Acuticoccus sp. I52.16.1: one gene and its partner. The protein of the gene in region 1 binds, or shares a complex with, the protein of each later gene. Links are inferred from orthologs where the notes say so. Each region holds a gene or a part of one and is shown on either strand. Other genes may lie near its edges.

Evidence for each region. Proteins that work in one complex are often made in the same cells at the same time.
Region 2: the proteins of carB (region 1) and carA are in contact, whole or in part, in a solved structure (PDB 1KEE), measured with the Escherichia coli proteins. The link is inferred for Acuticoccus sp. I52.16.1 from one-to-one orthologs.

The regions. Positions count from the first base shown.
Region 1 is NZ_CP094828.1:3,199,696-3,204,988, reverse strand. Bases 603-4,451 are described here. They hold carB (carbamoyl-phosphate synthase large subunit), read left to right. Parts: upstream 603-927; coding sequence 928-4,251; downstream 4,252-4,451. Other genes in these bases: greA (transcription elongation factor GreA), read left to right, coding at 4,357-4,451; MRB58_RS14540 (helix-turn-helix transcriptional regulator), read left to right, coding at 603-832. Outside these bases: MRB58_RS14545 (neutral zinc metallopeptidase), read right to left, coding at 1-205; more of MRB58_RS14540, read left to right, coding at 539-602; more of greA, read left to right, coding at 4,452-4,830; energy-dependent translational throttle protein EttA, read left to right, coding at 5,134-5,293. UniProt on the Escherichia coli protein: Large subunit of the glutamine-dependent carbamoyl phosphate synthetase (CPSase).
Region 2 is NZ_CP094828.1:1,858,437-1,862,138, reverse strand. The notes cover bases 723-3,702. They hold carA (glutamine-hydrolyzing carbamoyl-phosphate synthase small subunit), read right to left. Parts: upstream 2,817-3,702; coding sequence 1,629-2,816; downstream 723-1,628. Other genes in these bases: MRB58_RS08330 (GatB/YqeY domain-containing protein), read left to right, coding at 3,129-3,584; MRB58_RS08340 (GNAT family N-acetyltransferase), read right to left, coding at 1,135-1,623; MRB58_RS08345 (mandelate racemase/muconate lactonizing enzyme family protein), read right to left, coding at 723-1,044. In the rest of the region: more of MRB58_RS08345, read right to left, coding at 1-722. UniProt on the Escherichia coli protein: Small subunit of the glutamine-dependent carbamoyl phosphate synthetase (CPSase).

The DNA of each region.
Region 1 (5,293 bases):
TGCCGACGAAGACCCACAGCCCGATGGCGACGATGATGAAGAGAATGATCGAGCCGCCACCGGCGCGGCGCACACCGCCCGAGCTGCCGCCGCGGGGGATGCGCACGCGTCCGCCTCGCGGTAGGCCGGCCCGGCCGAAGATCGAACCCCCGCTCCCGCGGCGGTCCTCGAAATTGTCGCTCTTTCGGCGGCCTTCCCAGCGCATTCCTGTCCTCCGGCGTGCGAATCCAATCGGCGGCCGGAGCGGGAGGGCTAGCGCGCCGCCCGTCCCCAGCCCTTGATGAACGTCGACCACCGCTTCGAGGTTGCCCGCTCTTCACGGCGCGGTGTCGTTGCAGCCTGGGCGACAATAAGATGGTTTAACATGGTCGTCTCCTGTCATGAGGCTTTCGCGCCGGCGCTCCAGGGGGTGGCGCGCCGACGTTTTCGTCGATAGTGCTCACGCATTGAGTGCGCCTTAGCGACTCAACATGCGCGCCTGGTGCGCACTTTAAAGGGGTAGAGGCGCAATTTATGCGTCTTTTTGCGAGGATGCCGCATGACGCCTGAACAATTCCGCGCGTGGCGGAAGGCGAACAATTGGAAGCAGAAGGAGCTAGCCGACCGCCTGGGCCTGAAACGCCGTATGATCCAGTACTATGAGCGCGGCGACCGGGACGGCAAAAGCGTCGAGATTCCCAAGACCGTTCGTCTGGCCTGCTATGCGATCGCGTGCGGTGTCGAAGAGTTCGACGGGCACACCGTCGAGTGGTCCTCGGCCCCCGCGGAAGGGGCGCCCAACCTCGATCCGGACGGAGCCCTCGCCGACAATGACGAGGACGACGACGACTGATCGGACGGCTTGGCTTTGCGCCGGACGCGGGAACGCTCTATAGCGGGCCGTTCTTCCCGCCACCCACAGTCACAAGAAGCTGTCGCCGGTTCCCCATGCCGAAACGTACCGACCTTTCCTCGATCCTCATCATTGGCGCGGGTCCGATCGTCATCGGCCAAGCGTGCGAGTTCGACTATTCGGGCACGCAAGCCGTCAAAGCGCTCAAGGAGGAAGGGTTCCGCGTCATCCTGGTGAACTCCAATCCGGCGACCATCATGACGGACCCGGAGCTCGCCGACGCGACCTACATCGAGCCGATCACGCCAGAGATCGTCGAGAAGATCATCGAGAAGGAGAAGCCCGACGCGCTGCTCCCGACGATGGGCGGGCAGACGGCGCTGAACTGCGCCCTCGCCCTCTACGACAGCGGCTTCCTCGACAAGCACGGCGTGGAGATGATCGGCGCCAACGCGCAGGCGATCCGCACCGCCGAGGACCGTGACGACTTCAAGAGCGCGATGAGCGAGATCGGCCTCGAATCGCCACAGTCCGAGATCGCCCACACGCTGTCCGAGGCGCTCGCCGCACTCGACGTGGTGGGCCTGCCGGCGATCATCCGCCCCTCCTTCACGCTCGCCGGCACCGGCGGCGGCATCGCCTACAATCGCGAGGAATTCCTCGACATCGTGGAGCGCGGCCTCGACGCCTCGCCGACGACCGAGGTGCTGATCGAGGAGTCGGTGCTCGGCTGGAAGGAGTTCGAGATGGAGGTGGTCCGCGACCATGCGGACAACTGCATCATCATCTGCTCCATCGAGAACGTGGATCCGATGGGCGTCCACACGGGCGATTCCATCACCGTCGCCCCGGCGTTGACGCTGACGGACAAGGAATATCAGCGCATGCGGTCGGCCTCGATCGCGGTGCTGCGCAAGATCGGCGTCGAGACCGGCGGATCGAACGTTCAATTTGCCGTGAACCCCGAGGACGGCCGCATGGTCGTCATCGAGATGAACCCGCGCGTGTCGCGCTCCTCGGCGCTGGCGTCCAAGGCGACCGGCTTCCCCATCGCCCGCGTCGCGGCCAAGCTCGCCGTCGGCTACACGCTCGACGAGCTGGACAACGACATCACCAAGGGCGCCACGCCCGCCTCGTTCGAGCCGACGATCGACTACGTCGTCGTCAAGGTTCCGCGCTTCACGTTCGAGAAGTTCCCCGGCGCCAACACGGTGCTGACGACGTCGATGCGGTCCGTCGGCGAGGTGATGGCGATCGGCCGCACCTTCCAGGAGGCGATGCAGAAGGCGCTGCGGGGCCTGGAAACCGGCCTCTCCGGCTTCGACGATGCCGAGATCGAGGGGCTGGTGCCGGGCGAGGAAGGCCAGGCGATCCGCGCCGCGATCGGCGTGCCGCGGCCCGACCGTCTCTTGAAGGTGGCCGAGGCGATGCGCCGCGGCTTCTCGGTCGACGCGATCTACGAGCAGAGCCGCATCGATAAGTGGTTCCTCGAGGAGATCGCCGGGATCATCGCCTTGGAGGAGAAGGTTCGGGCGCATGGCCTGCCGCTGACCTCCGGCCTGATGCGGCAGCTCAAGGCCGCCGGCTTCTCCGACCAGCGGCTCGCCGCACTCGCCGGGATGACCGACGACCAGGTCCGCGCCTACCGCGAGCGGCTCGGCGTGCGTCCGGTCTACAAGCGGATCGACACCTGCGCGGCCGAGTTCGCGGCGCCGACCGCCTACATGTACTCGACCTACGAGACCGAGTTCGCGGGCGTCCCGCAGAACGAGGCGGCGCCCTCGAACCGCAACAAGGTGGTCATCCTGGGCGGCGGGCCGAACCGCATCGGCCAGGGCATCGAGTTCGACTATTGCTGCTGCCACGCGTGCTACGCGCTGTCGGACGCGGGCGTCGAGACCATCATGGTCAACTGCAACCCCGAAACCGTCTCGACCGACTTCGACACCTCCGACCGGCTCTACTTCGAGCCGCTGACGGTGGAGGACGTTCTCGAGATCCTGGCGGTGGAGAAGTCCGCCGGGCGGCTGATGGGCGTGATCGTGCAGTTCGGCGGGCAGACCCCCCTCGGCCTGGCGCAGCGTCTCGTCGACGCCGGGCATACCATCCTCGGCACGCCGGTCGACGCGATCGACCTCGCCGAGGACCGCGACCGGTTCCAGAAGCTCCTGCACCGCCTGCGGCTGAAGCAGCCGGACAACGGCATCGCCCACTCGGTCGAGCAGGCGCGTCTCATCGCGTCCGAGGTCGGCATGCCGCTGGTGGTGCGCCCGTCCTACGTGCTGGGCGGCCGCGCCATGGAGGTCATCCGCGACGAGGAGGGGCTCGACAAGTACCTCTTCACCACCCTCTCCTCGCTGGTGCCGGGCCACGTGCGGGCCAAGTATCCCAACGACAAGACCGGGCAGATCAACATGCTGCTCGGCAAGAACGCGCTCCTCTTCGACAAGTACCTCGACCGCGCGGTCGAGGTGGACGTCGACGCGTTGTCCGACGGGGAGGACGTGTTCGTCTGCGGTGTGATGGAGCACATCGAGGAAGCGGGCATCCACTCGGGCGATTCGGCCTGCTCGCTGCCGCCGCGTACCCTGCCCGACCAGATCGTCGAGCAGCTGCGGGCGCAGACCTCCGCACTCGCGCTGGCGCTCGGCGTGGTCGGCTTGATGAACGTGCAGTTCGCCGTGAAGGGCGGGCAGATCTACATCCTCGAGGTCAACCCGCGGGCGGCGCGCACCGTGCCGTTCGTCGCCAAGACCATCGGCGAGCCGATCGCCAAGATCGCCGCGCGCGTGATGGCCGGCGAGCGTCTGTCGACGTTCAACCTCACCACCAAGCCGCTCGACCATGTGGCGGTGAAGGAAGCGGTCTTCCCGTTCGCGCGCTTCCCCGAGGTCGACACCGTGCTCGGCCCGGAGATGAAGTCCACCGGCGAGGTCATGGGGATCGACCGCTCGTTCGCACTGGCGTTCGTGAAGAGCCAGATGGCAGCCGGCAATGCGCTGCCGCTCGAGGGGAAGGTCTTCCTATCGGTTCGCGATTCGGATAAAGCCTCCATTCGCGGCGCGGCCTCGCGGCTGTCAGCGGCCGGGTTCACCCTGGTGGCGACGTCCGGGACGCAGCGGGACCTGGAGGCGAACGGCATCCCCTGCGAGCGCATCAACAAGGTGTCGGAGGGACGGCCGCATATCGTCGACGCGATCAAGAACGGGTCGATTCAACTTGTGCTGAATACGGCAGAAGGGCCGCAGTCGCTGAACGATTCCAAGTCGATGCGCCGCGCCGCGCTGTCTCACCGGGTGCCGTACTACACGACACTTGCCGGGGCACTCGCCGCTGCGGAAGGAATTGCACTACAGGGCAGCCAGGAACTTGAGGTTCGCCCCATGCAATCCTACGTGAACGCATTCTCGGACGTTTGACGCCCGGCGGAACGCTTTCCGCACTTGCATTTTCGTCACAGTCTGTTGGAAACTGGACCACTTCGCTCGGAAGCGAGCGGCGTTACGAAGAAAGTTCGAATGACGATGGAAAAGATCCCAATGACGGCGCAGGGGTATGCGTCGTTGGAGACCGAGTTGAAGCGCCGCACATCGGAGGATCGTCCGAAAATCATTCAGGACATCGCCGAGGCGCGCGCGCATGGCGACCTCTCCGAAAATGCAGAATACCATGCCGCCAAAGAGGCGCAGAGCCACAACGAAGGCCGCATCACCGACCTGGAAGACATGCTTTCGCGCGCCGAAGTGATCGACGTCAAGAAGCTCTCCGGCTCGACCGTGAAGTTCGGCGCGTTCGTGACCCTGGTCGACGAAGACACCGATCAGGAAAAAAAGTACCAGATCGTCGGTGACGTCGAGGCCGACGTGAAGGCCGGCCGCATTTCGATCTCCTCGCCGATCGCCCGCGCGCTCATCGGCAAGACCGTCGGCGATTCCGTCGAAGTGACCGCCCCCGGCGGCGCCCGCGCCTACGAGATCACCGAGGTCCAGTTCCGCTGAGGACCCGAGGGGCCGCCGCGAGGTCACACACACCGTGACCCTCCCGCCGCGGCCCCGCTCTTCGGCATGCAGGCGCACCTCGCGCCAGCTCTGACGACCGCCGCGCACACGCCCGCGCGCCGCCTCGAGGATGACGACTCGCCCGCCTCCCGCAAGCACGGCCGCCGACGGCGTTCGGCACGATACGCCGCGCTTGCCGCGACCTGGCGCACCGTCTACGAGAAGACCACATCATCCGAGCTGAAGACACGTTGCGCGGCGCCTGTCCGCGCTATCCCCACGAGAGACCAACGACGAGCATTCATGGCACGCCAGTTCATCTACCATATGCAGGGGCTGTCGAAGGCCTACGGGACCAAGAAGGTCCTCGACAACATCCATCTCCAGTTCTATCCGGACGCCAAGATCGGCGTGCTCGGCCCCAACGGCTCGGGTAAGTCGACGCTGCTGAAGATCATGGCCG
Region 2 (3,702 bases), 1.3 Mb from region 1 along the record:
CTGCGGCAGGTCGCTCATGAAGGCATTGTCGGTGGTGTCGTACTCGAGCATCGGCTCGTCGGGGTGGAGGCCGCCGGGGAGCGGCGGCTGCGCGGCGAGGAGCTGGAGGTTGGTGGCGACCGACACCGCCGATCCCCACACGTGGTTGACCACCGGGATCATGTGCGTCTGACACAGCGTCAGCACCTTCATGAACTCGGAGATCCCGCCGAGGCCGCACACCTCCGGCTGCGCGATGGAGACGCAGCGCTTCTCGAGGAGGGCGCGCCAGCCCCAGCGGGTGAACTCCGCCTCGCCGCCGGCGATGTTGACCGCGAGGCCGCGCCGCAGCTCGGCGTAGCCGTCGAGATCCTCCGGCGCGACCGGCTCCTCGAACCAGTAGACGCCGAGGCCTTCCATCGCGCGGCCGACCGCGAAGGCCTGCGTGACGTGGTAGGCGTGGTTGGCGTCCACCATCAGCCGCGTCTCGTCCTTCAGCGCGCCACGCACCGCCTCGATCAGGCGGATGTCCTCGGCGACGCCGCGGCCGATCTTCATCTTCGTGGCGCGGAAGCCCTTCGCCTCGATCGCGGCGGCCTCCTCAGCGAAGCGGGCGGCGAGGTCGGTCGCGTCCGGCCGCAGCATCATGCCGTAGCCGTAGACGGGGACGTCCTCGCGGAAGCGGCCGCCGAGCATCTGCGCGATGGACTGGCCGGTCGCCTTGCCGGCGAGGTCCCACAGCGCGATGTCGACTCCCGACAGCGCCTGCAACGGCATCCCCTTCTGCCCATGGTCGCGCAGGCGGTTGTAGATCTCGTGCCACAGCACCTCGCGGGCCATCGGGTCGCGGCCGACGATCAGCGGGGCGATCACCTTCTCGACGATCGTCTGATTGGCGACGGCGACCGGGCCGGGGCCGAAGCACTCGCCCCAACCGGTGATACCGGCGTCGGTCGTCACCTCGACCAGATGCGCCGTGCGACGGTCGTACATCTGCTGCGAGTAGCCGAGCGTTTCGGGGAGGGTGTAGCCGAGCCGGTGGCTGCGGACGGCGGTGATCTTCATGGCGTCTCCTCGCGGCCCGTTCTGTCGCGGGCCATGAGGGACGGGGGTAGCGGGTGGCCGCCGGCTGTCAAGCGCCGGGCGGCCGCGCGGTCAGACCGGCCGCTCCATCATCCGCACGGTCTTGCCGGCCTCCTCGTTGAAGCGGTCGAGGAGGACGTTGAAGCCGGTCGCGGCGTGGAAGGCCATGGAGCCGGGGTTCGGCGGCTCGACGTTCACCTCGGCGCAGACGCGCGGGCGGCCGAGCGACCTGGCGCGGGCGAAGGTGTCCTCGTAGAGGGCGCGGCCGACGCCGAGCCCCCGCGCCTCGGGCGCGACGACGATGCGGTCGACGTAGAGGAAAGCGTCGAACTCGCCGCTGAACCAGCGGTAGTTCAGGCTGGCGTAGGGCTGCCCCTCGGGGATCGTCAGGACCAGCCCGCCGACCGCGCCCCCCGTGCGCACGATGCGCAGCGCGCCGAGCGCGGCGACGGCGCCCATCTCCTCGGCCGTCAGTGCGTTGACGGCGGGGACCGCGGCGTTGTTGACCGCCGCGATCGCCGCGAGGTCCTCCGGCCGCGCGTCCTCGACCGACAGGGCCATCGTCGTCACAGCGCGGTCTGCGCCTTCTCGGCGGCGATCATGCCCAGGAAGCGGTCGAACAGGTTGTAGCTGTCGTGCGGGCCGGGGGACGCCTCGGGGTGGTACTGCACCGAGAACACCGGCCGGTCGGTCATCGCCAGACCGCAGTTGGACCCGTCGAACAGCGAGCGATGCGTCTCGCGCGCGTTGGACGGCAGCGTCGCGGCGTCGACGGTGAAGCCGTGGTTCATCGACACGATGGAGACCGCGCCGCTGTCGAGGTCGAGCACCGGGTGATTGGCACCGTGGTGGCCCTGGCGCATCTTCTTGGTCTTCGCCCCGATGGCATGGCCGAGGAGCTGATGGCCGAGGCAGATGCCGAAGGTCGGCAGACGCCGGTCGACGAGCGTCTTCAGCGTGTCGCCGATGATCCTGCCCGTCGCGCCCGGATCGCCGGGGCCGTTGGAGAGAAAGAGCCCGTCCGGGTTCAGCGCCAGGATCTCCTCGGCGCTGGCGCTCGCCGGCACCACGGTGACGTTGGCGCCGCGCTCGGCGAGAAGGCGCAGGATGTTGCCCTTGATGCCGTAATCGAGGGCGACGATCCGCGGCCCGCCGCGCTCGCCCTCGATCTCGGCGTAGAAGCCGGGCCAGGTCCAGGCGCCGCCCAGCCACGGGGCCGCTTCGCCGGTGGAGACGGTGGTGGCGAGTTCCGCGCCGTCCATGTCGGGGGCGTTGCGCGCAGCCTCCAGGAGGGCCGCTTCGTCGAACACGCCGTCCGGATTGTGGGCGATCGCGGCGTTGACCATGCCGCCCTCGCGGATGTGGGCGGTCAGCGCGCGAGTGTCGACGCCGGTGATGGCGACGATGCCGCGGGCCTCGAGCCAGGTGTCAAAGCCTTCGCGCGCCCGCCAGCTCTGCGGCCGCGAGATCGGCGCACGCAGGATGCAACCCTGGGCGGCATTACGTGCCTGGGCGGCGACGGTCTCGATATCGTCCTCGTTCGCTCCCACATTACCGACATGGGGAAACGTGAACGTGACGATCTGACCGGCGTAGGACGGATCGGTCAGGATCTCCTGATAACCCGTCATCGCCGTATTGAAGCACACTTCGCCGACCGCCGTGCCAACAGCGCCCGCGCCCATCCCGCGCAGGACAAGCCCGTCAGCCAGCGCGAGGCAGGCCGTGGGCTTCGGCTCGACCCAACCGTCCATCCACAATTTCCCTGTTATCGTTCCACAGGATGTAAACGCGCCGCGTTCGGTTGAACACCCCGTCATCCCAAGCGTTGACCGGATCGCAGGGTGCGGAGCATGAACACCTTGTTAGGTAGGGTTGGCAAATTGGGAAAATTCGCCATTTTAGTCAGCCGCACGACAGGAACACATGGCAGCGATGCACAACCGTCGCAATCCTCGGCGGCGGTGCTAAGCGTAAAGTAAGGAACCGGTTGCGTGCTTGGCGCTGATGTTCAAGGGTGTTAAGCGCCATCGAACGGACAGCGTCTGTGTCAGCAGGGTGTGGTCATGAACGTACGAGAGCAACTGCAAGCCGCCGTAAAGAACGCCGCGCATGATGATGATCGGCGCCGAATGTGTACCCTGCGCCTCATGCAGACGGCCATTCGCGACCGCGATCAGGCGCACTGCGTGGGCAACGGCGAGAAGATCACGCAGGCCGAGATCGCCGCGCTGCTCGCCAAGATGATCAAGCAGCGCGAGGAACAGATCGCCTCCGACCGCAAGGCCGGCGACCTGGAGACGGTGCGCCAGACCAAGGCCGAGATCGAGACCATCCGCGAGTTTATGCCCCCGCTGATGGACGAACCGACCCTGCGGACCGCCTGTGCGCAGGTGGTGAACGACATCGGCGCCGCCGGCCTTCGCGACGTGGGCCGCACGATTACCGCGCTCAAGAAACGCTATCCGGACCAGCTCGACATCGGCCGGGCGAGCAATCTCGTGAAGGGAATGCTGCGCTAGAGCGCTGTTCTACCGGGTCACGCCGCCCGACGTCCGACGACGCGACAGGCTTGATCGGCTACGACCGCGCCCCTCCGGCGACCCTCTTCAGAGGCCGCTGCCGGGACCGACCTCCCCA